Regions from separate parts of the Exiguobacterium sp. s7 genome, predicted to be linked through region 2. Evidence: predicted binding sites of a transcription regulator. Region 2 holds the regulator's gene; the other holds the start of a gene.
What was found. Region 2 encodes NrdR, which represses ribonucleotide reductase genes. Its sites were predicted from a motif close to AACACNATATATNGTGTT; they were not measured.

Region 1 (11,465 bases), on a different contig from region 2:
ACGGGCGGCTTCATGCCGTGGCCGACCCCGGCCGGTGTGCCGGTCGCGATGATGTCTCCTGCTTCAAGTGTCATGCCCTTTGACAAAGTCCGAATTAACTCTTCGATCGGGCGAATCATATCCGCCGTCGACCCATCTTGACGTGTCTCGCCATTGACGACCGTTTGAATCGTCAGTGGGAACGAGAGCTCATCCGGTGTGACGATATATGGCCCCATCGGACAGAACGTATCGAACGATTTGCCGCGGAAAAACTGGACGTGTTGTTTTTGCACATCCCTGGCCGTGATGTCGTTCAGAATCGTGTAACCAAAAATATGGGCATCGACGTCGTCAATATCCCGGCCTGATTTCCCGATGATGACGGCGAGTTCGCCTTCATAGTCGAGCTGGTCGGTCAATTCGGGGTGACGTTCGACGACAGCCTCTGGGCCGACGACCGAGGTCGGCGCTTTCGTGAAGATGACGAGCTTACCGGCCCCGGCCGTATCCATCTCTTTCACATGCTCTTCGTAATTTTTCCCGATACAGATGACATTTTTGAGCGGACGATACGGTGCGACGAACGTGACGTCTTGAAGCGCCAGCCTTGGCGCGACATCTAGATCGACATCCGGTTCAAACTCACGCGCGATGACTTCTAACAACGAAGTCGTATGTAATTGGTCACTGACGTCATAGACGAACTCTCCTGCCACGACACCGACCCTTTGCTCTCCTTCAACTTGAAAACTACACCATTTCATCAAAATTCCCCCTTTTTTGCTAGTATACAAAAAATCGGGACGCGACGGCCCCGATTACGCTTTGTTTAAGAAAATAATCCGCTGGTTGCTCGATCCCCGAAACCGGAGCGACCGGTCCATGAGCGGCTGTTCGAAACGCCCATCGACGAGCACATCGGCACGGTCGAGCACCCTTGTGACGAATTCGTCGTGCATGGCTTGCAACTGTTCGAGCGTATAGCCCGTATACACCCAAACGTTTTTCTGAAGGACCTTACATCCGTCGACGAGCCGTGCCAATTCTTCCGGTTGCAGAAATGGTTCCCCGCCTGAAATCGTCACCCCGTCCCAGCCTGATTGTTCGATTTGAGCGAGTAAGTCCGCGACCGAGACGTCTTGTCCTCCACGCGGATTCCAAGATTCTGGATTATGACACCCGGGGCAACGGTGCGGGCAGCCCGCCGTAAAGATGACCGTGCGAATGCCTGGACCGTCGACGACCGATTCTTCAAGTACGGATAGGACGCGCATGATGCTTCACCCTCGCTCGTTCTTCTTCTCGTTTTGCCGAATTCCACCGGTCCATCGTCCCGACCAAGTAGCCGGTGATGCGACGGATCCGTTCAATTCGTTCATGTTCGCCACATGTCGGGCACGCTTCGTCGATGATCCCTTCAAGGCCGCAGTTGCCACAACGGTCGACCGGATGGTTGATCGACCCGTAGCCGACGTTCTCGGTCCGCATGAGCCGGACGATCGCTTCGACCGCTTCCGCATTATGGGCGAGCGATCCGTCGACTTCGACATACGTGATATGACCCGCATCACAGAGCGCGTGGTAAGGCGCTTCGAGACGGACTTTATCGCGAATCGAGACCGATTGATACACGGGCACATGAAACGAGTTCGTATAAAAGGCGCGGTCGGTCACACCTTCGATCATCCCAAACGATTGCTGATCTCTCGTCACAAATTTACCCGACAATCCTTCGGCCGGGGTCGCCAAGAGAGAAAAGTTCAAATCGTATCGTTCCGATGCCTGCTTCATTCGATCACGTAAATGAGTGACGATATCGAGCCCAAGCCGTTCCGCCTCTCGTGACTCGGCATGCGTGCCACCTGTGAGAACACGAAGCGCTTCGGCGAGACCGATAAATCCGACCGAGAGCGTCCCTTGCTTCAGTACCTCGCGAAGATCGTCTTCTGGCCCGAGTCTCTCTCCCCCCCGCCAGACGTGTTGGGCATAGAGGAACCGAAATTCGTCGGCGTGCCGCTTCGCTTGATAGTCGAATCGTTCGAGCAATTGATCGATGGCGACGTCGACGTAAGCGTCGAGCGTCTCATAAAAAGTATGGATATCCGAGGAGACGAGTGCCATTTTGACCAAGTTCAACGTCGAAAATGATAAGTTGCCTCGTCCAATCGACGTCTCGGCACCATGCCGATTCCCCATCACCCTTGTCCGACAACCCATGTAGGCGACTTCCGAGCCGTGCGTCCCGTCGTAGTATTGAAGGTTGAACGGAGCATCGACGAACGAGAAGTTCGGGAATAACCGCTTGCCCGTCACACGACAGGCGAGACGGAACAAGTCGACGTTCGGATCGTCCTCATGGAAGTTGACCCCTTCTTTCACTTTAAAGATTTGAATCGGGAAAATCGGCGTCTCCCCGTTACCGAGCCCTCGCTCGGTCGCGCGCAGCAACTCTCGAATGAATACGCGTCCCCACCGGCTCGTGTCGGTGCCGTAATTGATGGAAACGAACGGTACTTGTCCGCCACCACGTGAGTGCATCGAGTTGGCGTTGTGGATGAACGCCTCACACGCTTGATACGTCGTCGCGATTGTTTCAGACTCGGCAGTTTCAAAAAGTTGCTCGGTCGTCCATTCGACTGGTAGCTTTTTGAGCCGCTCGAGCTGACGTTCATACGTCTTTTCGACATACGGTGCGAGGTCGACATCAAACATCGGGAAAGCTTGACCGCCATGCTGCATGTTTTGGTTCGCTTGAAGAATAATCGAAGCGAGCGCCATCGCCGAGCGGATATCCTGTGGCGGTCGAATCGTCCCGTGCCCGGTATGAAATCCGTTCGTGAGTAGCTCACCGAGTGGGATTTGACAACACGTCGTCGATCCTGTCACGTAGTAGTCGGCGTCATGGATATACAAAAAATTATCCTCGACGGCTTGACGTGACCGTTCTGATAATAGATATGTCGTCGACAATTGTTTTGATACTTCTGAGGATAATCGTGCCAATTTTCCAAGTGGTGATTTCCCGTCGACGTTGGCGTTCTCTTGTACGAGGTCCTGATCTGGGAGAACACAGACATCTTCATAAAGCTGGAGCATATTCACTCCGCATCACCTCACTATATATTGATTACAAGCGAGTTAATTACTCGCTTAAGTTCCATATATAGATTATGTCATGTTTTGCTATTGAGATGTGAAGTCGAAATTGTGATCAATGCTTGTGATAAAAACGCAAAAACAGTCGAGCCACTGACGTGGACTCGACTGCTCGTTGTCGTGAGCTACCTTATACTTCTTTGGCAGGTTTCACAATTTTCAATTCGACTTCTTCCGTTGCTTCCGATTCTTGGGCTTCACGCAAGCCTTTCGCGTTTAACCAGGTATAGATCGCACCCATGAACAACGCGCCACCGATGATATTCCCGAACGTGGCTGGGATCAAGTTGTGGATCGCGCCGGCAAAGCTGATCGCCTCAGGATGCGGGACGACGAGCGTGAGGGCGAACAAGACGAAGTTGGCGATGACGTGATCAAATCCTGAGGCGAAGAAAACGGCGACGAGAAAGATCATCGAGAAGATTTGGGCGAACTCGTTTTTCATTTGCTTCGGCAAGAAGATGGCAAGACAGACCATCCAGTTGCAGAAGATCGCGCGGAAGAAAATTTCGACCGTCGTGTGGTGCATCTTGCTTTCGACGACCGAGAACAGCCAGTTGTCCATCCCAAGTTCTTGGATGACACCGGTCGGCGCGAGCAGCAAGGCGAACAAAACGCCACCGAGCGCATTCCCGACAAAGCAGAGCAACCAGACGAGCATCGTGTCGCTGAGCGTCGTGTACCCCCGCATCGTCGAGGTTGTGAAGTACATCGTATTCCCGGTGAACAGTTCGGCTCCGCCATAGATGATCATGACGAGGGCGATCCCGAATGAGAATCCTCCGATGAGCGTTGTGAACGGAGAATCGATCAAATACATTCCGTTGACGACTTTCAGTGTGAAAATTGAAGCGAATCCGATAAAGATCCCCGCGAGCATTGCTCGTAAAAAGTACTCCATTGGCCGATAATGAATCATTTGCGAAGATGCCTGTGCTTTCTTCCGCAACGATTCGAGTGCATGGATTTCCATTGATGCCATGTCACAAACCCTTCTTTCTGTTTGAATGAAACCATTATAATAAGAACGAACATGTGAAATCATTAACAATATAAGCCCGAAACGAATAAATTGCAATCGCCCCTTCCACATGTTGACACATTTTTCACATCGTAATCGTTTACATTTGTCGGATTTGTGACTAGAAAAAAACGACCCTTTGCAAAGGGCCGTTCGAAATGATTATTCTTTGTTTTCAGAAGCCTCTTCCGACTCTTCCGTTGAAGTTTCTGACGCCTCTTCAGTCGCTTCAACTTCGCCTTCTGTCGCTGTATCAGCTTCAAGGTCTTCGACCGCCACCGGTTCATTCACCGATGCGATTTGAAGATCACCCTCAGATACGATTTCGTAATCTTTGTTCTCTGGAATATCAGCGACAGTGAGCGAGTCACCGATGCCGAGTTCAGAAACATCAAGCTCGATACGCTCCGGAATGTTGGCTGGTGTTGCCGAGACCGTTACTTTATAGAGCGTCTGTGCCAAGTAGCCGCCTTCTTTGACGCCTTTCGCGTCGCCGACAAGTGTGACGTCCGCTTCGACTTCTGTCGCTTCGTCCATCTTCACTGCCATAAATTCGACGTGCTTGTATTCGTTCGTAAATGGGTCGACTTCTGTCCCGTGAACGAGTGTGTTCACTTTCTTACCATCGATATTGAGTTCGATCAAAGCGTTGTCGCCGTGTTCACGAAGAATCTTACGAAGTGCCATCTCTTCGAATGCGACCGGTGTGCTTTCAACTTTGTAGCCGTAAACGACACCTAACACTTTTCCTTCTTTACGCAAGTTAGCGCGGACCGAACGTGGTCGTAATTCTCGTTTCGTTACTTTAAGCGTGTCTGCCATAATCTTTTCCCCCTACTGGTTTATCGATCATGTCTACATCTTGAGGGTGAGGCAGTGAAAAAGCCACCTCTCAACCTCGATGCGTTGAGTGACATGTGTATATTGTTCCCATAGCCACCTATCCATAAACGTAACAGGAGGTTAAGAAAAGATTACAGGCGTGTCACATAACGCGTTTAAATAGCTTCTCGAGCTCGTACGTGCTCCACTTCACTAAAATCGGACGTCCGTGCGGACACGTGTACGGAGACGTCGTCTGATTCAAATCGTGAAGCAATTGCCGCATCATCTCGTGGTTCAACGGATGGTTTGCTTTAATCGACCGTTTGCACGCCATCAAAATCGACGCATCTTCCCGATATTTAGCGATGTCAATGGAGCGATCCCGGATCGCCATCTCTATCAAATCACGGACCGTTCCTTCTAAATCGTGTTGCGGGTACCACGTCGGAATCTCTCTAACGAGGAACGTGTTGCCGCCGAACGGCTCCAATTCTAGACCTGCTTCTTTTAAAAGCGGAGTGACTTCTTCAATCGCGAGCGCCTCTTCTTGCGTGAACTCGAGCGTGAGCGGAAGCAGCAACAACTGGTATTCCTTGTCAGGATTCCCGAGCTGCTCGTAAAACAACTCATATTTGATTCGTTCCTGGGCCGCGTGTTGGTCAATGACGTACATCCCGTCCTCGGCACCACAGACGATATAACTCGCATGCAATTGACCGATGACGTCGAGCGGCGGCAACCGCTCTCGTTTCGTCTCGATTGTTTCCGATTCGACCGTCGACGCTATCGGCTCAGGCGCTTCATTGACGAGCGGGGTCGGCGACCATCGACTCGGTGACGTGACAGGCTCACGTGGAATTGGATAGTTCCACGTCGGCGCTTCATCCGTGACCGGCGCCCGTTCAACCGTGAAATCAAGTCGCTCTTGTTCGGTCCGATTGACCGGTCGCTCTTTCGGTTTGACCGACGGGATTAAACGCTGTTCCCGGAGTGTCAGTTGGACCGTCTCGCGAATCAATTGACAGAGCTCTTTCTCTTTTGAAAGCCGAACTTCTCGTTTCGTCGGATGGACGTTGACATCGATCAGCATCGGGTCCATGTTCACTTCGAGGACAGCGATCGGATAACGACCAATCGGTAGTAGCGTGTGGTAGCCTTCGAGCACACTTTGGGTCAACGCAAAGTTCTTGATGCTCCGACCGTTCAAGATGAGCGTCACGTACTGCTTGTTCGAACGCGTCACTTCCGGACGGACAAGATGGGCGCTCAAACTATAGTCGTTCGTCTTACTCGACGCCGTGACAATTTGTGCCGCGACTTGTCGGCCATAGATGGCGAGCATGACTTGCTTGATGTCGCCGTTCCCACTCGTCCTGAGCAGTTCCTTGTCTTCATGGAACGCCGTGAGGCGAACTTCCGGGTGGGACAAGGCGATTCGGTTCAACGTGTCGGTGATGCTCGCCAGTTCCGTCGCGGACGTTTTCAAATACTTCAATCGGGCTGGTGTATTATAGAACAATTGACTGACGGCTATCTCCGTCCCGACGTTCGCCGCGGCCGGTGTTTGCGCCGTGACAACGCCGCCTTGAAGCGTCATCTCGAACCCGTCTTCCTCGGCCCGGCGTGACTTCAGCGTTACATGGCTGACCGAAGCAATCGAGGCGAGCGCCTCGCCCCGAAAGCCGAGCGTGCGAATCCGGAACAAGTCGTGCTCGTCCCGAATCTTACTCGTCGCGTGACGTAAAAAGGCGCGCGGGGCGTCCTCTTCATAAAACCCGTGCCCGTTATCGCGGACTTTAATGAGACGGATGCCCGCTTCCTCCAAATCGACTTCGATTTTGGTGGCGCCGGCGTCAATCGCGTTCTCGACGAGCTCTTTCACGACCGAGGCCGGTCGCTCGACGACTTCGCCAGCCGCGATTCGGTTGGCCAGTTGTTCCGGTAACTCTTGAATGATTCCCATCGACTCACCCCTTCTTCGCGGATTGTTGGAGCGCATAGAGCGCTTGCATCGCCTCGATCGGGTTCATCGCCAACAAATCGAGTTCGAGCAATTGTCGTTTAATCTCGTCTTCCGCCTCAAAGAGCGATAGTTGGGCCACGGGTTCTGCCGTTCCCGGATGTTCAACAGCTGCCCGTTCCGGTTTCGAGTCCGTCTCAAGTTGAGACAAAATGGTCCGCGCCCGTTCAATCAAATCACGGGGCAATTCAGCGAGCTCAGCGACATGAATCCCGTACGACTTATCGGCCCGCCCCGGATGTACTTCATGTAGAAACACGACACGCCCGTCTCGCTCGATGGCACGGACGTGCACGTTCTCAAGAGCAGGGATCGTGTCTTCGAGCACGGTCAGCTCGTGATAGTGGGTCGAGAACAACGTCTTCGCTCCAATTGTCGAAGCGATGTATTCGACGATAGCCTGGGCGAGCGCCATGCCATCATACGTCGACGTCCCCCGACCGATCTCATCGAGCAAGATGAGGCTGTGTTCGGTCGCCTCTGTCACCGCTTGGCGTGTCTCCGTCATCTCGACCATGAACGTCGACTGGCCGCTCACCAAGTCATCGGCCGCACCGATGCGGGTAAAGATTCGATCAAACAATGGAATCTCAGCCGCTTCAGCCGGCACGAACGACCCGATTTGATGCAAGATGGCAATCAAGGCGAATTGACGCATATATGTCGATTTACCGGACATGTTCGGTCCGGTGATTAAGAGCATGCGCCGCGTGTCGTCGAGCGTCAAATCGTTGGCGACGTATTCACCGCGTGGTAGCACCGTCTCGATGACCGGATGGCGGCCACGATCGATTTGGACGTTCGTCGACGTCGTCGGCCGGACATAGTCACGTTTTTCGGCGACGATGGCGAGCGCGAGCAAGACGTCGAGCTCACTGAGCGAGCGCGCCAGTTGTTGGAGCGGTTTCGTCTCTTGCTTGACTTGGTCACGCAAGGCGACGAATAAATCATACTCGAGCGTACAACTCTTCTCTTCAGCCCCGAGAATGAGCGCTTCTTTCTCTTTTAGCTCGGGTGTGACGTAACGCTCGGCGTTCGTCAGCGTCTGTTTCCGTTCGTAACGTCCCTCTTCGAGCAGACGGGCGTTCGCTTTCGTTACTTCCAAGTAATAGCCGAAGACACGATTATAGCCGATTTTCAGCGACTTGATGCCGGTAGCGACCCGCTCTTGTTGCTCGAGATTGGCAATCCATGTCTTTCCGTTCGCTTTCGCCTCGAGCAGTTCGTCGAGTTCGGCCGAATAGCCGGCACGAATCATCCCACCCTCTTTAATCGAGATCGGTGGCGCCTCGACGAGCGCTGCCTGGAGAATGCTGGCCAAGTCGTCGAATGTGTCGAGCGTATCATCGATTTGACGAAGCCGTGAGGCCGTGACGCCTTCGAGCAAGGCCCGCACCGCCGGGATGCGCTCGAGGGTGTTCCGGAGTTGGACGAGGTCACGGGCGTTGGCCGTCCCGTAACCGACTTTGGCGACGAGCCGTTCGATATCGTAGACGTGACGTAGCTGTTCACGCAACTGGTCACGAAGCATGAAGTCATCGACCAAGTTCTCGACCGCATCTTGTCGGTCCCGAATCGCCTGCTCGGTATAGAGCGGCTGTTCGAGCCAACGTTTCAGCAACCGTCCCCCCATCGCCGTCGTCGTCTCATCAAGCAAGGCGAGAAGCGACCCTTTCCGTTCACCGGACCGAGCCGACCGGAACAATTCCAAGTTCCTGGCCGTGTTGGCATCGAGTTGCATATGGGCCTCGACTTCATAGGCGACGGCCGGTTGGAGATGATCGAGGGCGCGTTTTTGCGTGCGCGTCAAATAAGCGAACAGCAATTCAAACGCGCTCACTTGCGCCTCGTCTTTCGCTCCGCTCGACAACGGGCTCGCTAGCCGCTCTGTCTGCACCGACAACGGAATGCCGAGTGATGAGAGATGGTCTGCCAACTCGGCGTCATCAACGATGATTTCACTCGGGACCAACCCTTCGACTTCACGTAGGACGGCCTCACGCGACGGTAAGGTCGTCAACCAAGATTCACCTGTCGTCACATCGCCGCGGGCAATCCCGAAACGGCCTGCTACGTTCACGACCGATAGTAAATACCGGTTCTCTTTCTCACCGAGTGCAGCCATGTATGTACCTGGCGTGATGACTTGGATGACTTCACGTTTGACGAGCCCTTTAGTCGCTTTCGGATCTTCCATTTGTTCACAGATGGCCACGTTGAATCCTTTTTCGATCAGTTGTTCAATGTAGATAGCGGCCGAGTGATGTGGTACGCCACACATTGGAATCGGGTGCTCAGCGTTCTTCCCGTTTTTCGCGGTCAATGTCAACGCAAGTTCTTTGGCGACGATTTGGGCATCTTCAAAGAACAGCTCGTAAAAGTCACCGAGCCGGTAGAAGAGAAAGGCGTCTGGATAATCGGCCTTGATTGAAAAGTATTGTTTCATCATCGGGGTTTGATGTATCGTTTCCATTCGTGTTCACCTCTAGAAATTAGAACAGCTGACCAAAGGCCAGCTGTCTGTTTGTTAGTATCCGCAGCCGCCGCGTGATTTCTCCGCTGCCATACCGCTTCCTGTTTTACCGGCGAGAACGTCACCGTCCGTCGACTCGATAATGCGATCTGTCACCGAGTTGGCGAGTGTGACCGTCACGTATTGAAGCAAATCGTTCACTTCGACTTGCGTCTCCTGAAACGCCTGGACAACCGGGATCGAATCGAGTTCGTCCATCGCCTTGTCGATTTTCAGCTCAACTTTGGCGAGCGCTTCCGTCTTCCCGTAGTGCTTGCAGTTGACGGCTTCTTTTTGTAAGTATTTGATACGTTTAATCAACGTTTGAACGCGTTCACTTTCGTTCACTTTCGTTTCCGCTTCTTTGAAGCGGGCCACTTCCGGCGTGCTCGCCAATAAGTCGGCTAATTCTCTCGCTTTTTGAATCACAGTTTGATCAGTCACCATCGTAAACCCCTTTGCTCTCTATGATTGAACGCACGCCTTGACGCACGCAAGTATTCCTCATCATTCTACCACGAACTTATGGCAAACGGTACCGCATCGATTCACTTCGAGACGGTCGCCGTCCGAACCATATCGACGTGAGGAATCCCGTCCTCTAAGTAATCCTCGCTCGTTCGTGTGAACCCGAAGCTCGCATAGAACGGCTCCACGTATGTCTGTGCTTGCAAGTACAAATCGCGATCCCCAAAGTCAGCCACGGCTTCTTGCATCAAACGCCGCGAATGGCCTTGTCCCCGATGCGTCGATTTCGTGACGACACGGCCGATGGCAACCGGCGACTCCTCCTCGAGGACACGTAGCGCCGCGATCGGACGACCATCAGCCTCAATCCAGTAATGGACCGCCGCCACGTCTTTCCCATCGACTTCTTGATATGGGCAATCTTGTTCCACGACAAAGATTTCGGTCCGGAGCGCCAATAACTCATAGAGTTCTTTCGTCGTCAATTCGTCAAACCGTTTTTTATGCATCTCCACTTGTCTCCCCTCATAACTTCGAACCGAGCGCTCGAGCGACATGAAGCCCGCTCGTCATCGCCCCGATTGTGCCTGCCCCCGGAAATACTGTATCCCCGCAGACATACAGGTTCGGCAAGGTTGTCCGGTAGCTCGCCGCATGGAACAAAGCTTGTTGCGGTGTTTGGGCATAACCACCGACCGCGCCGTGCGGACGTTTCGTATATTTCACCCACGCCCCTGGTCCCCCGGGCAACATGACAGACGATTCGCCGTTCCAGTCCGGGAACGCTCGACTCACAACCGAGACGAGACGCTCGGTCCAATCTGTCTCTAGTTTCTCATACGTCACCTTGTCTTTCCAAGCCTGCCACTCTGTCAAATCGATATGGGTCGAGACGGTGACGGTCCGTTCCGGCCGCTCGGTCCGGAGCGAATCATCTGCGGCTGACATCGAGATGAAGGCGTGTCCTGACGGTAAGTCATCGCTATACACTTGTTGGAACAGCGGACGGTTCATGCATATCGCTTCAGGTAACGTGACGTACAGACTGAACGTTCCCCATTGCGAGCGCTTTAAGTGACGCCCGTACTGCTTGCTGAATTGACGTGACGTATCTCCGCTCAGCAGTTGAGCGGTCGCCTCGAGCGGGATGGCGGAGACGACGACATCGACGAGGTCGAGCCGGCCCCGCCGATCGGTCAAGAGCCAACCGTCCGCCACGCGCTCGAGTTTGACGATTTGTCGTCCGAGAAGGGTTTGTCCGCCGTCTTTTTGAATCGAGCGCTCCAAGGCGTGAGCGAGCGTGTACAAGCCGCCATCGACGTAAAATGCCCCTTCGTGGTAAATCGATAACGCGACGGCCGCGAGCAAGTGACTCGCCTCGCGAGCTCCGGTCTGAAGACTATCGAGCAAAATCCCGTCGATGACCCGTTCGAACGCCGTCCCGTCCAATCGATGCCGTTTTAACGTTGTACCGAGCGACC
Region 2 (11,465 bases):
GAGACGATGGACGCGAAGGCGTTCAAAGAGCGCTATGACGGTCTCACCCCGCTCCAAATGATCGATTTGAAAGGCTTAATGGGGGATAAGTCCGATAATATCCCCGGAATCCCGGGGGTTGGTGAGAAGACGGCGCTTAAACTGCTCACGGCTTACGGATCTGTCGAAGGACTATATGAACATACGCATGAATTAAAAGGGAAACAAAAAGAGAAAGTCGAGGCGAACGAGCGGGAAGCACTCATGTCGAAACAATTGGCGACGATCTATACGGATGTCCCAATCGATATAAGCACGGACGACCTTACGTTCCATCCGTATGACGCTGGAAAAGTGAAGTCGTTGTTCATGAGCCTTCAGTTCAAATCGCTTCTGAGCAAACTGAACCTTGAAGCGTCGAGCGAGGAAGCGGTCGAAGCGCGTGAGGTGAATCATATCGCGATCGACAAGCAAGATTTGACAGAAGCGGTCCTCATCCTCGAGCAACTCCGTGACGACTATTTCGAAGAACCGGTCATCGGTGTGGCCATCGCCTCGAAAGCCGGCGTGACGGTCGGCGATGTGTCGCTTTTAGACGTCCCGGCAGTACGAGACTGGTTGGCCGACGAGAACCGAGCCACGATTTGTCTCGATGCGAAACAGACGATCGTCCAATTGAAGCGACATGCTGTGACGCTCCGAGGCTATGACGATTTGCTCGTCGCCGGATATTTGCTGAACCTGTCGGGCGGGACGACACTCGATTCGATTGCCGCTCATTTCGATTACACGTTACCGGAAGACGAGGCGGTTTATGGCAAGGGTGCGAAGCTGCACGTCCCGGAACAGGACGTGCTCGAGCAACATCTCGGCGAGAAGGCGATGGCGATCTTGACGCTGTTCGTAAACGTCGGCAAAGAACTCGACCAAAACGAACAGACGTCGCTCTATGAAGATTTGGAACGTCCGCTCGCCTCGGTGCTTGCAGAGATGGAGTGGGCCGGGATTCACGTCGACGTGGCGACGCTGAAAGTGATGGAAGACGATTTGCGGGAACGGTTGCTTCAACTCGAGGCGGAGATTCATAGTCTCGCCGGTGAGACGTTCAATATCAACTCGCCGAAACAGCTCGGCGTCATTCTATTCGAGAAGTTGGCGTTGCCACCGGTCAAAAAGACGAAGACCGGTTACTCGACGGCAGCGGACGTGCTCGAGAAACTCGCGCCGCTGCATCCGATCGTCGAACATATTATGCATTACCGTGAGCTCGGCAAGTTGCAATCGACATATGTCGAAGGCTTGCAAAAAGTCATCAAAGACGACGGGAAGATCCATACCCGCTATACGCAGACGTTGACGCAGACCGGACGGTTGTCCTCGGTCAACCCGAACTTACAGAACATCCCGATCCGCTTGGAAGAAGGGCGGCGCATTCGCAAGGCGTTCACCGCGAGTGAGGCCGACTGGATGCTGTATGCGGTCGACTATTCGCAAATCGAGCTTCGGATCATGGCCCACATGTCGCAAGATGAGAAGATGCTCGAGGCGTTCCTCCATGATGAGGATATCCATACGTCGACGGCTGCCAACGTGTTCCGAGTCGCGAAAGAAGAAGTGACATCGCTCATGCGTCGCCAAGCCAAGGCCGTCAACTTCGGCATCATTTACGGCATTAGCGACTATGGGCTGTCGCAAAACCTCGGCATTAGCCGAAAAGAAGCACAGACGTTCATCGATACGTATTTCGAGCAGTTCCCGGGTGTGAAACGGTTCATGGATGCCGCGATCGAACGAGCGCGGGAACACGGCTATGTTGAAACGATGCTGAAGCGTCGCCGCAATATCCCGGACATCCATTCTCGAAACTTCAACTTGCGCGGTTTTGCGGAACGCACAGCGATCAACACGCCGATTCAAGGGACGGCCGCCGATATTATCAAAAAAGCGATGATTGATGTCGACGTGGCACTCCGTGAGTCAGGACTTCAGTCGAAGTTATTGCTTCAAGTCCACGACGAACTTATCTTTGAAGGACCTAAAGAAGAAATGGACTCGCTCGAGACGATCGTCAAACAAGCGATGGAACACACGGTCACCTTGGACGTGCCGCTTCGCGCGGACGGTTCGTTCGGTGAGACATGGTTTGATACGAAATAAAGACGAGAAAGGAACTTGATATGCCAGAATTACCAGAAGTGGAGACGGTCTGTCGCCGATTGCGGCCATTCGTCTCGGGAAAAACAATTGCAAATGTCGAGGTGCTCGACGCAAAAATCATTCGAGGTCACGAACCGGAGATTTTGAAACAACAGTTGCTCGACGAGACGATTCAAGACGTGGAGCGACGCGGCAAGTTCATTTTGTTCAAATTGACGAACTGCTATCTCGTTTCGCATCTGCGAATGGAAGGAAAATTCTTCCCGCATGACGAAATGGTCAGTCCGGTCAAGCATACGCATGTCGTCTTCACCTTCACGGACGGGACTACGCTTCATTATAACGATGTCAGGAAGTTCGGGACGATGGAGTTGAAGACGAATGAAGAGTTGTTTGTGACACCGCCATTGTCGCTGCTCGCCCTCGAACCGTTCGATCCTGAAGTGACAGCGGAGACGCTTCACAGCCGTCTGAAGCGGATGAACGTTCGTGCAATCAAGACGGCGCTGCTCGATCAATCGATTTTCGTCGGGCTCGGCAATATTTATGTCGATGAGACGTTATATCGGTCCGGTGTCCATCCGACCCGTCCGGCAGCGACACTCTCGCTTGACGAGGTCCGTCGGGTGCATCAAGAGGCTGTGGCCGTATTGACGGAAGCGATTGAACGAGGCGGAAGCACGATTCGGAGCTATACGAATCCGGATGGGGCGAGCGGGACGTATCAAGAGACACTGTACGTATATGGACAGACCGGGGAGCCGTGTAAGCGATGCGGCCGACCGATTGAAAAGATGAAATTAGGCGGACGGGGCACACATTACTGTCCGCACTGCCAACAGTAAGAGGTGGACATGATGTTGAAAATTGGTTTGACAGGTGGGATTGCGACAGGGAAGTCGACCGTATCCAGACTGTTTCGAAAGCAGGGCATCCCGATCATCGACGCCGACAAGATGGCACGGATCGTCATCGAGCCTGGCGGCAAAGCGTTCGCGGGCGTCCGCGAGGCGTTCCCGCAATGTTTCACGGGCGACGAGTTGAACCGGCAGGCGCTCGGACGAGAAATCTTTCATGATGACACAAAACGTCAGTTACTGAATCAGCTCATGCATCCGGCCATCCGAGAAGAGATGCTCGAGGAGATGCACGGATACGAGGCTGCAGGGGAGACGGTCGTCATATTCGATATCCCGCTCTTGTTCGAGGGAACGATGCGGGACCTCGTCGATTATACGGTCGTCGTCTATTGCCGTGAAGAGATTCAGCTGATGCGTCTCATGGAGCGCAACGGGTTGACGAAAGAAGAAGCGCTCGCTCGGATTCATGCGCAAATGCCAATCGAGGAGAAGAAACAACAGGCTGATTTTTTAATCAACAACAACGGTGCGTTAGGCGACTTGTCGGCCCAAGTGATCCGCCTCGTCGAACAATTTGAAGACATGAAAAAAGAAGGCGACTGACGACGCCTTCTTTTTTTTGTTCAGTTGAGTGGGTCTGAGTCAGGCTTCCCTTTTTTCCACGTGTCGAAGATGGCGCGTCCGTCGCTCGGATGGCCGTTCGAATAGTAAATCGGATAGAGTGAGAAGAAGACATAATAGAACGAGAAGTATGCAAACTGATACGTGTAAATTGTCGGCTCGATCTCTCGCATCAAGATGAAGGCGTTCACGAGCAAGATGCTCGATAAGTTAAAAATTGAACCGCCCGCGTAGACGAGACTCCGCGTCAGGCGATTGCTGTACTTCAAGTCACTGAATTGGCACCAGGCGTCATAAAAATAAACGCGGTTAAATTGAAGGCGTCCGATTTTAAACAATTTTTTCCCGGTCCCAATCTCCATGTCGAGCGAACCCCCAAATAGTTTCGCGAAGAAGAAATGACCGAATTGATGGATAATCGTCACAATCGGTAAGATGATGAAAAATGAGATGACAAATTTATCTAGGTCTGTCCAATCAAACATATAGTCTTAGCTCCTTTCCAAGCTCTACACCAAATTTCCCTCTTTTTCAAATCTGAAACTGTAAAAAAAGTGAAAAAAATGTGACGATTCATAGTGAAAACGCTTCCATTTTTCCGTTATAATGGTGTCGTAACGCAGAAAAAAGGGGGATTCAGAATGGGGACGAAAGTTGCAATCAATGGATTTGGTCGAATCGGCAGAATGGTATTTCGGAAGTTGATGCTCGAAGGGCGTCACGACGTGGTCGCCATCAATGCGAGTTATCCGGCGGAAACGCTCGCGCACTTGATCAAACACGACACGGTCCACGGACCGTTCACACTGACGGTCCGAGCGCATGGGGATGCACTCGAAGTCGATGGTAAACGCATCATGATCGTATCCGAGCGAGACCCGGAGCGGTTGCCGTGGGCTGAACTCGGTGTCGAGATCGTCATCGAGGCGACGGGGAAATTCAATTCTGATGTCGGGGCGAAAAAACATTTGACGGCCGGTGCGAAAAAAGTCATTTTGACGGCACCGGGAAAAGGCGAGTTGCGGACGATTGTCATGGGGGTGAACGATCGGGATTATTTACCGGAGCACGATCACGTCATTTCGAACGCCTCGTGTACGACGAACTGTCTCGGCCCGGTCGTCAAAGTATTGGATTCGACGTTCGGGATTGAAACGGGGCTCGTGACGACGGTGCATGCCTATACGAACGATCAAAACAATATCGACAATCCGCATAAAGATTTGCGTCGTGCCCGTGCTTGTGGCAGTTCCATTATACCGACTTCGACTGGTGCTGCGAAAGCCATCGGGCTCGTCTTGCCGGAACTTCAGGGCAAATTGAACGGGATGGCGCTACGAGTGCCGACGCCGAACGTCTCGCTCGTCGATCTCGTCGTCGAGTTGCGTCGAGATGTGACGGTCGATGAAGTGAATCAGGCGTTCGAGCGTGCTGCACACGGGGAAATGACGGGCGTTCTCGGCGTCTCGAACGAACCGCTCGTCTCGATCGACTTCAATGGAGATGAGCGTTCGTCAATCATCGATGCCGATTCGACGATGGTGCTCGGGGGCAACCATGTCAAAGTGCTCGCTTGGTACGACAACGAATGGGGCTATTCGTGCCGCGTCGTCGACTTGTTGGACATGGTCGCGAGCTACCTGCAAATCGGACAACAAGAAACCCACGTCTGAAAAAATATATTTATCTAAAAATATTTTTAAAGAATTGAAACAAATGTCTTGTAACGACGTCCTAAACAAGATACACTCTAACTCGTGAACTTCAATTGGTCTGACAAACGCAACTTAAAGGGTTAGGACCTCTTAGGACTAACTTGCCCCCGTGGTTGTGGGCGATTCAGGCACAAAGTGAGTGATCATCAACTACTTTGAGACCATTGATGTAAAGGGGGATCCACTAATATGGATACTATGGGACGTCACATTATTACAGAACTTTGGGAGTGCAATCCCGACAAATTAAACGATATCGACTACATCGAGCGCTTGTTCGTCGATGCAGCACTTCGTTCGGGCGCTGAAGTCCGCGAAGTCGCTTTCCACAAATTTGCGCCGCACGGTGTAAGTGGAGTCGTTATCATTTCAGAATCACACTTAACGATTCACAGTTTCCCAGAGCATGGCTACGCATCAGTCGATGTGTTCACATGTGGGGATCGAATCGATCCAGCTACAGCCTCTCAATACATTGCAGAAGGCTTGGAAGCAAAAGTTCGTGAAGATGTGAAACTTGACCGTGGGATGGGACCGATTCGTGTTCCTGAAGCGCAAGTGGCAATCAGCAAATAATCAGATTGACCTTATGAGGCTGGCCGATTTTCGGTCAGCCCTTTTAATTGTTTTGTTAACCGCTTAATTTTGATATGCTTAACCTATATAAATAAGGTGTCGAGGTGGATAATGGGATTATTTGATAAGTTTCAAACACATGTCCAAACGGACGATTCGCATAAAAATGAGGCGTTACGGACGCGTTACGTGGCGGCATCGCCAAGCGCCGTGCTCACATGGCTCCGCGAACGGATTCAAGCAGAAGGTCAAACGGTTCGCCGGGTCGATGCAGACCGGGGCGAAGTGGCGTTTCATGGAGACGGATGGGACGCATTGGCAACCATCGTCCAAGTGGACGGCGGACGCACGGCCGTCGATTTTACATTGAACCGTGACCAGATGCTCGGACCAGACCTCGGTCAAATCGTCACCACATATTATGAGGCGCTATCCGTGAAGTTCCCGCTCCGCGCCATCGGGAATCAATCTGTCGAACGATAAGGAGGGCTGAGCATGCGTTGTCCTAAATGCGATCATAATGGAACGAGAGTGCTCGACTCCCGGCCAGTACAAGATTTCTATTCGATTCGTCGCCGTCGCGAATGCGAGGAGTGCGGCTATCGCTTCACCACGTTTGAAACGGTCGAACAGACACCGCTCATCATCGTCAAAAAAGACGGGAATCGGGAAGAGTTCAGCCGTGAGAAAGTGCTTCGCGGGATTATTCGGGCGTGCGAGAAACGTCCGGTCACGCTGGAGCAACTTGAAGGTGTGGTCACGAAAGTCGAACAACAGTTACGCGCCCTCGGCCAGTCCGAGATTCCGAGTGAACAAGTTGGGGAGCTCGTCATGAACGAGCTCGCGCGGGTCGACGAAGTGGCATACGTCCGCTTCGCGTCTGTCTATCGCCAGTTCAAAGATATCTCTGTGTTCTTTAAAGAACTAGAAGATTTAATGAAGCAAGAAAAATCGACCAACTAAACGGGCGGCCTGCTGGTCGCCTTTTTTCAAGGGAGACCTACCATGGAAAAAGAACGCATCCTGTACGGAACTGACGAACTGTTGATCATGAGCACCGGACTCATCGATCGCGAGTCGTATCAGTCGCTGTACCATTTATATCAGCCGGTCATCGGAGTGAAGGCGCTCGCAATGTATCAGACGCTTTGGAGCGAGCTGAAGCCCGGGAAAATGAAATCGAACTATATGTCACACAGCGCGCTTTGTGAGATGCTCGATTACTCGATCAACGAGCTGACGGACTGTCTGTTCCGGCTCGAAGCGATCGGTCTCGTCCGGACGTATAAGACGAAAGACGAGCGCTTGACCCAGTACGTGTATCAACTGCGGGTCCCGCTCGCACCCCATACGTTCTTGAACGACGGACTATTGTCGAGTTTTCTCTTCTATAAAGTCGGAGAAGTCCGCTTCAAACAGTTACAAGGTCGATTCACGATTGATCCGTTGCCGGCCGGAATCATTGAAGTGACGAAAGACTTTAATGAAGTGTTCGACGTCAAAGGGGTCAATCATATGGCGTTCACACAAAAGAACTACGAGAAACCTGACCGCGCCAAAATCGAGATCAACTATACGTTCGATATGGAAATCGTCAAAAAGTTGACGAACTTCCCCGTCGGCTTCTTCACGAAGAAGCTCGATGAGACGATCACGAAGCTTGCCTACGTCTCCCAAATCGATGAAGAGACGATGGCCGAGATGTTGAAGGAGTACTTCGTCCACGAGGCGTATCTACCGCTCAGCGAGCAAGAGAAGCGCGACGGCTGCCGTCAGATGGTGTTGCAGTTGAAGAAAAAACAGACGCGCCATCGGAAAGTGAAGTCGGATGAGACGGAGAAGGCGGAAATCGGTGATTTGCATGACGTGACAGTCATGGAAGCAGCGCATCCGCATCAGTACGTGTCGACGTTACGGAAGACGCCACAGTTGTCGAAGAGCGACGAGCAACTCATCATCGACCTCGTCGATACGCTCGGACTCGCGCCAAGTGTCATTAACGCATTGTTCTATTACTGTATCGAAGTGAAGAAGCAGACCCGGCTCAGTGAGAACTACGTCATGCGGATCGCGACGAGTTGGAAGACGGCAGGCTATTTGAACGCCAAAGACGCGTTGGAACAAGAAGCGACACAAGACGCGCTCATCGAGAAGAAACAGCAGAAGCGGGAGAACGTGCAACAGCGGACGACCGTCGGCTCGAGACGCAAAGACAAGACCGAGATGCCAAAATGGCTCGAGGACGAGGCGAAAGAGCAACGGACGTACGATCAAAAACGAAAACAAGAGCTCGAGGCATCGGTTCCAGACGACGCGGAACTCGTCAAGTTGTTAAATGAATTGAAAGAGAAAGGATGAGGGACATGGAACGCATCAATCAAACGCTCGCCCAAATGATGAACCGGAAAGAAGTGCGGGAAGCGTACGAATCGATTCGCCGGCGCACCCTCGAACATCCAGAAGTCGTCGCCTTTTTAAAGGCGCATCCGGAGTTAGACGAGACGGCGGTCGAGGTCGGCTTTACGAAGCTCAGTGAATATGCAGAACAGATGGACGGCAAGAAGCTCGTCGAGGAGCAAGCCGTCATCCCGGGCCATCAGCCGGTACTCTATGTCGACCTCGGTCAAATCGCGATCCGTTATGAAGAGACGGTCAAGCATCGTCAAGCACGGCGCCAAAAAGAGATGGACCGGAAGTTTAAGAGCTTATTCTTGCCGGAAGAAGTGCGAGAGGCGAGCTTTGAATCGTTCGACTGGTCGGATGACGCCCGTAAAATCGCACTCCGTGAATCGATGCGATTCGTCTCGGGCATGAAGACCCGCCAAAAAGTGAACGGCCTGTACTTACACGGCAGCTTCGGGGTCGGGAAGACGTATTTACTTGCGGCGATCGCCAACGAACTGAAAGTGGCGGACATCGAGACGATTCTCGTCCACGCCCCGGGATTCGTCTCGGAAGCGAAACGGAAGATCCGGACCGATTCGTTCGACTCATTTTTGACGTCGTTCCAACACGTACCGGTGTTACTGATCGATGACATCGGTGCCGAGGCAATCAGTCCGTGGGTACGCGACGAGCTGTTCGGGATCATCTTGCAATATCGCATGATGCATCGCTTACCGACGCTTTACAGTTCGAACTTCAGCGGTGAAGAGCTCGAGACGCACTTCTCGATCGACGGTTCGCCGCAGAACAAAATGAAAGCCCAGCGGCTCATGCAGCGCATCTCGACGACGACGACACAAATCGAATTAAAAGGTGAGAACCGACGTCGGTAAAGGGATTGTATTTCTTGAACGAGTTGACTATACTAATAATCATATAACCGATGCATCGAAGAGGACATGAGACGTCGTCACGGGTTTCAAAGCGAGGGAAGACTGGTGAGAGCTTCCTAAACACGCCGATCGCCTTACTCCCTCAGAGCACCGTACGGGCCAATCGTGCGGCGATTCACACTCGTTATCGTGTGTTCGAGCCAAGCGTTACGCTTGGGAACGAGGGTGGTACCACGAGAATCAAAGCTCGTCCCTTTCATAGGGATGGGCTTTTTTTATTTATTTTTAAATGTAGAGAGGGGAAGTTGACACATGATTCAATTGACATTTCCAGATGGGGCCGTCAAAGAGTTTGAGGCCGGCATCACAGCAGAAGAAGTAGCAGGTTCGATTAGTCCAGGACTCCGAAAAAAAGCAATCGCCGCCAAAATCGATGGTGAGATGATCGATTATCGTCGTCCGATTGAACAGGACGGTAAAATCGAGCTCGTCATGCCGGATTCGGAAGAGGGCATCGATTTGATGCGCCATTCGTCAGCCCACTTGATGGCCCAAGCCATCAAACGGTTATACGGGAAAGAAGGCAGCATCTACCTCGGGATCGGACCGACAATCGAGAACGGTTTTTATTATGATATCGAGATGGATCGCCGCATCAACGAAGAAGATCTCCCTGAAATCGAGAAAATGATGAAGCGGATCGTCGACGAGAACTTGGACATCACACGTGAAGTCGTGTCGCGCGACGAGGCGCTCGAACGCTACAAGGCGCTCGGAGACCCGCTCAAAATCGAATTGATTGAAGATATCCCGTCGAGCGAGACGCTCACGATTTACCATCAAGGCGAATTTTTCGACTTATGCCGTGGGCCGCACGTCCCGTCGACATCGAAGTTGAAAGTGTTCAAGTTGATGAGCGTGGCCGGGGCATACTGGCGCGGCGACTCGGACAATAAGATGCTCCAACGCATTTACGGAACGGCGTTCGCGACGAAAGAACAACTCGCGGAACACTTGCGTCTATTGGAAGAAGCGAAAGAGCGCGATCACCGCAAGCTCGGGAAAGAACTCGATCTCTTCTTCGTGTCGCAAGAAGTCGGCCAAGGTTTGCCGATGTGGCTCCCGAAAGGTGCCTCGATCCGTCGGACGGTCGAACGTTATATCGTCGACAAAGAGCTTGAGCTCGGGTATCAGCACGTCTACACACCGGTCCTCGGTTCGGTCGACTTGTATAAGACGTCTGGTCACTGGGATCACTATCAAGACGACATGTTCCCGAAAATGGAGATGGACAACGAGGAACTCGTTCTTCGTCCGATGAACTGTCCGCACCACATGACGATTTATAAACATGAGCCGCGCTCATATCGCGAACTCCCGCTTCGCATCGCCGAGCTCGGCGGTATGCACCGTTACGAGATGTCAGGTGCGCTCACAGGCCTCCAACGCGTCCGTTACATGGTGTTGAACGACGGGCACACGTTCGTCACACCGGAACAGATGAAGCAAGAATTCAAAGATATCGTCCACTTGATTCAAGAAGTGTACGCTGACTTCGGCATTAAAGACTATCGTTTCCGCTTGTCGTACCGTGACCCGGCCGACAAAGAGAAATACTTCGACAACGACGCAATTTGGGAAACAGCCCAACGCCAGTTGAAAGAGACGATGGATGAGCTCGGTCTCCCGTATTTCGAAGCGGAAGGTGAAGCGGCATTTTACGGACCGAAACTCGACGTCCAAGTCCGGACGGCGCTCGGCAAAGAAGAGACGTTGTCGACGGTCCAACTCGACTTCTTGCTCCCTGAGCGGTTCGACTTGACGTACACAGGACCAGACGGCAAAGACCATCGCCCAATCGTCCTTCACCGTGGGGTCGTCTCGACGATGGAGCGTTTCGTCGCATACTTGATTGAAGAATATAAAGGCGCGTTCCCGACATGGCTCGCACCGGTCCAAGTCAAATTGATCCCGGTCTCACACGTCCACGACGAATACGTCGCGGAAGTGAAAGCAGAGCTCGTCAAGCGCGGTGTCCGCGTCGAAACGGACCTTCGGGACGAGAAACTCGGCTACAAGATTCGGGAAGCACAGATGAAGAAGATCCCGATGACGCTCGTCCTCGGAGATAAAGAACGTGATGAGCGTGCAGTCAACATCCGTCGTTATGGACAACAAGAACAAGTATCGGCCACGCTCGATGAATTCTTGTCGTCACTTACAGCAGAGATCGCCAACCGTTCACGTTAATATGTCGACCATCCTTCATTGGAAGGGTG

Region 1: KNP79_RS02075 (anaerobic ribonucleoside triphosphate reductase) is a predicted target of NrdR. The motif match lies at 3,095-3,112, and genes of this name have one in related genera.

The regions. Positions count from the first base shown of each region.
Region 1 covers NZ_JACSLO010000001.1:389,951-401,415, reverse strand. The annotation lists gene KNP79_RS02085 (fumarylacetoacetate hydrolase family protein) at 1-746, opposite strand, end outside; gene nrdG (anaerobic ribonucleoside-triphosphate reductase activating protein) at 801-1,256, opposite strand; gene KNP79_RS02075 (anaerobic ribonucleoside triphosphate reductase) at 1,234-3,078, opposite strand; gene KNP79_RS02070 (formate/nitrite transporter family protein) at 3,269-4,111, opposite strand; gene KNP79_RS02065 (50S ribosomal protein L25/general stress protein Ctc) at 4,322-4,981, opposite strand; gene mutL (DNA mismatch repair endonuclease MutL) at 5,145-6,947, opposite strand; gene mutS (DNA mismatch repair protein MutS) at 6,952-9,477, opposite strand; gene KNP79_RS02050 (YlbF/YmcA family competence regulator) at 9,532-9,963, opposite strand; gene KNP79_RS02045 (GNAT family N-acetyltransferase) at 10,065-10,493, opposite strand; gene KNP79_RS02040 (phytoene desaturase family protein) at 10,510-11,465, opposite strand, start outside.
Region 2 covers NZ_JACSLO010000002.1:179,172-190,636, forward strand. The annotation lists gene polA (DNA polymerase I) at 1-2,136, shown strand, start outside; gene mutM (DNA-formamidopyrimidine glycosylase) at 2,157-2,981, shown strand; gene coaE (dephospho-CoA kinase) at 2,994-3,599, shown strand; gene KNP79_RS03475 (site-2 protease family protein) at 3,620-4,102, opposite strand; gene KNP79_RS03480 (glyceraldehyde-3-phosphate dehydrogenase) at 4,259-5,290, shown strand; gene speD (adenosylmethionine decarboxylase) at 5,522-5,908, shown strand; gene KNP79_RS03490 (hypothetical protein) at 6,020-6,391, shown strand; gene nrdR (transcriptional regulator NrdR) at 6,404-6,871, shown strand; gene KNP79_RS03500 (DnaD domain protein) at 6,914-8,266, shown strand; gene dnaI (primosomal protein DnaI) at 8,272-9,186, shown strand; gene thrS (threonine--tRNA ligase) at 9,499-11,436, shown strand.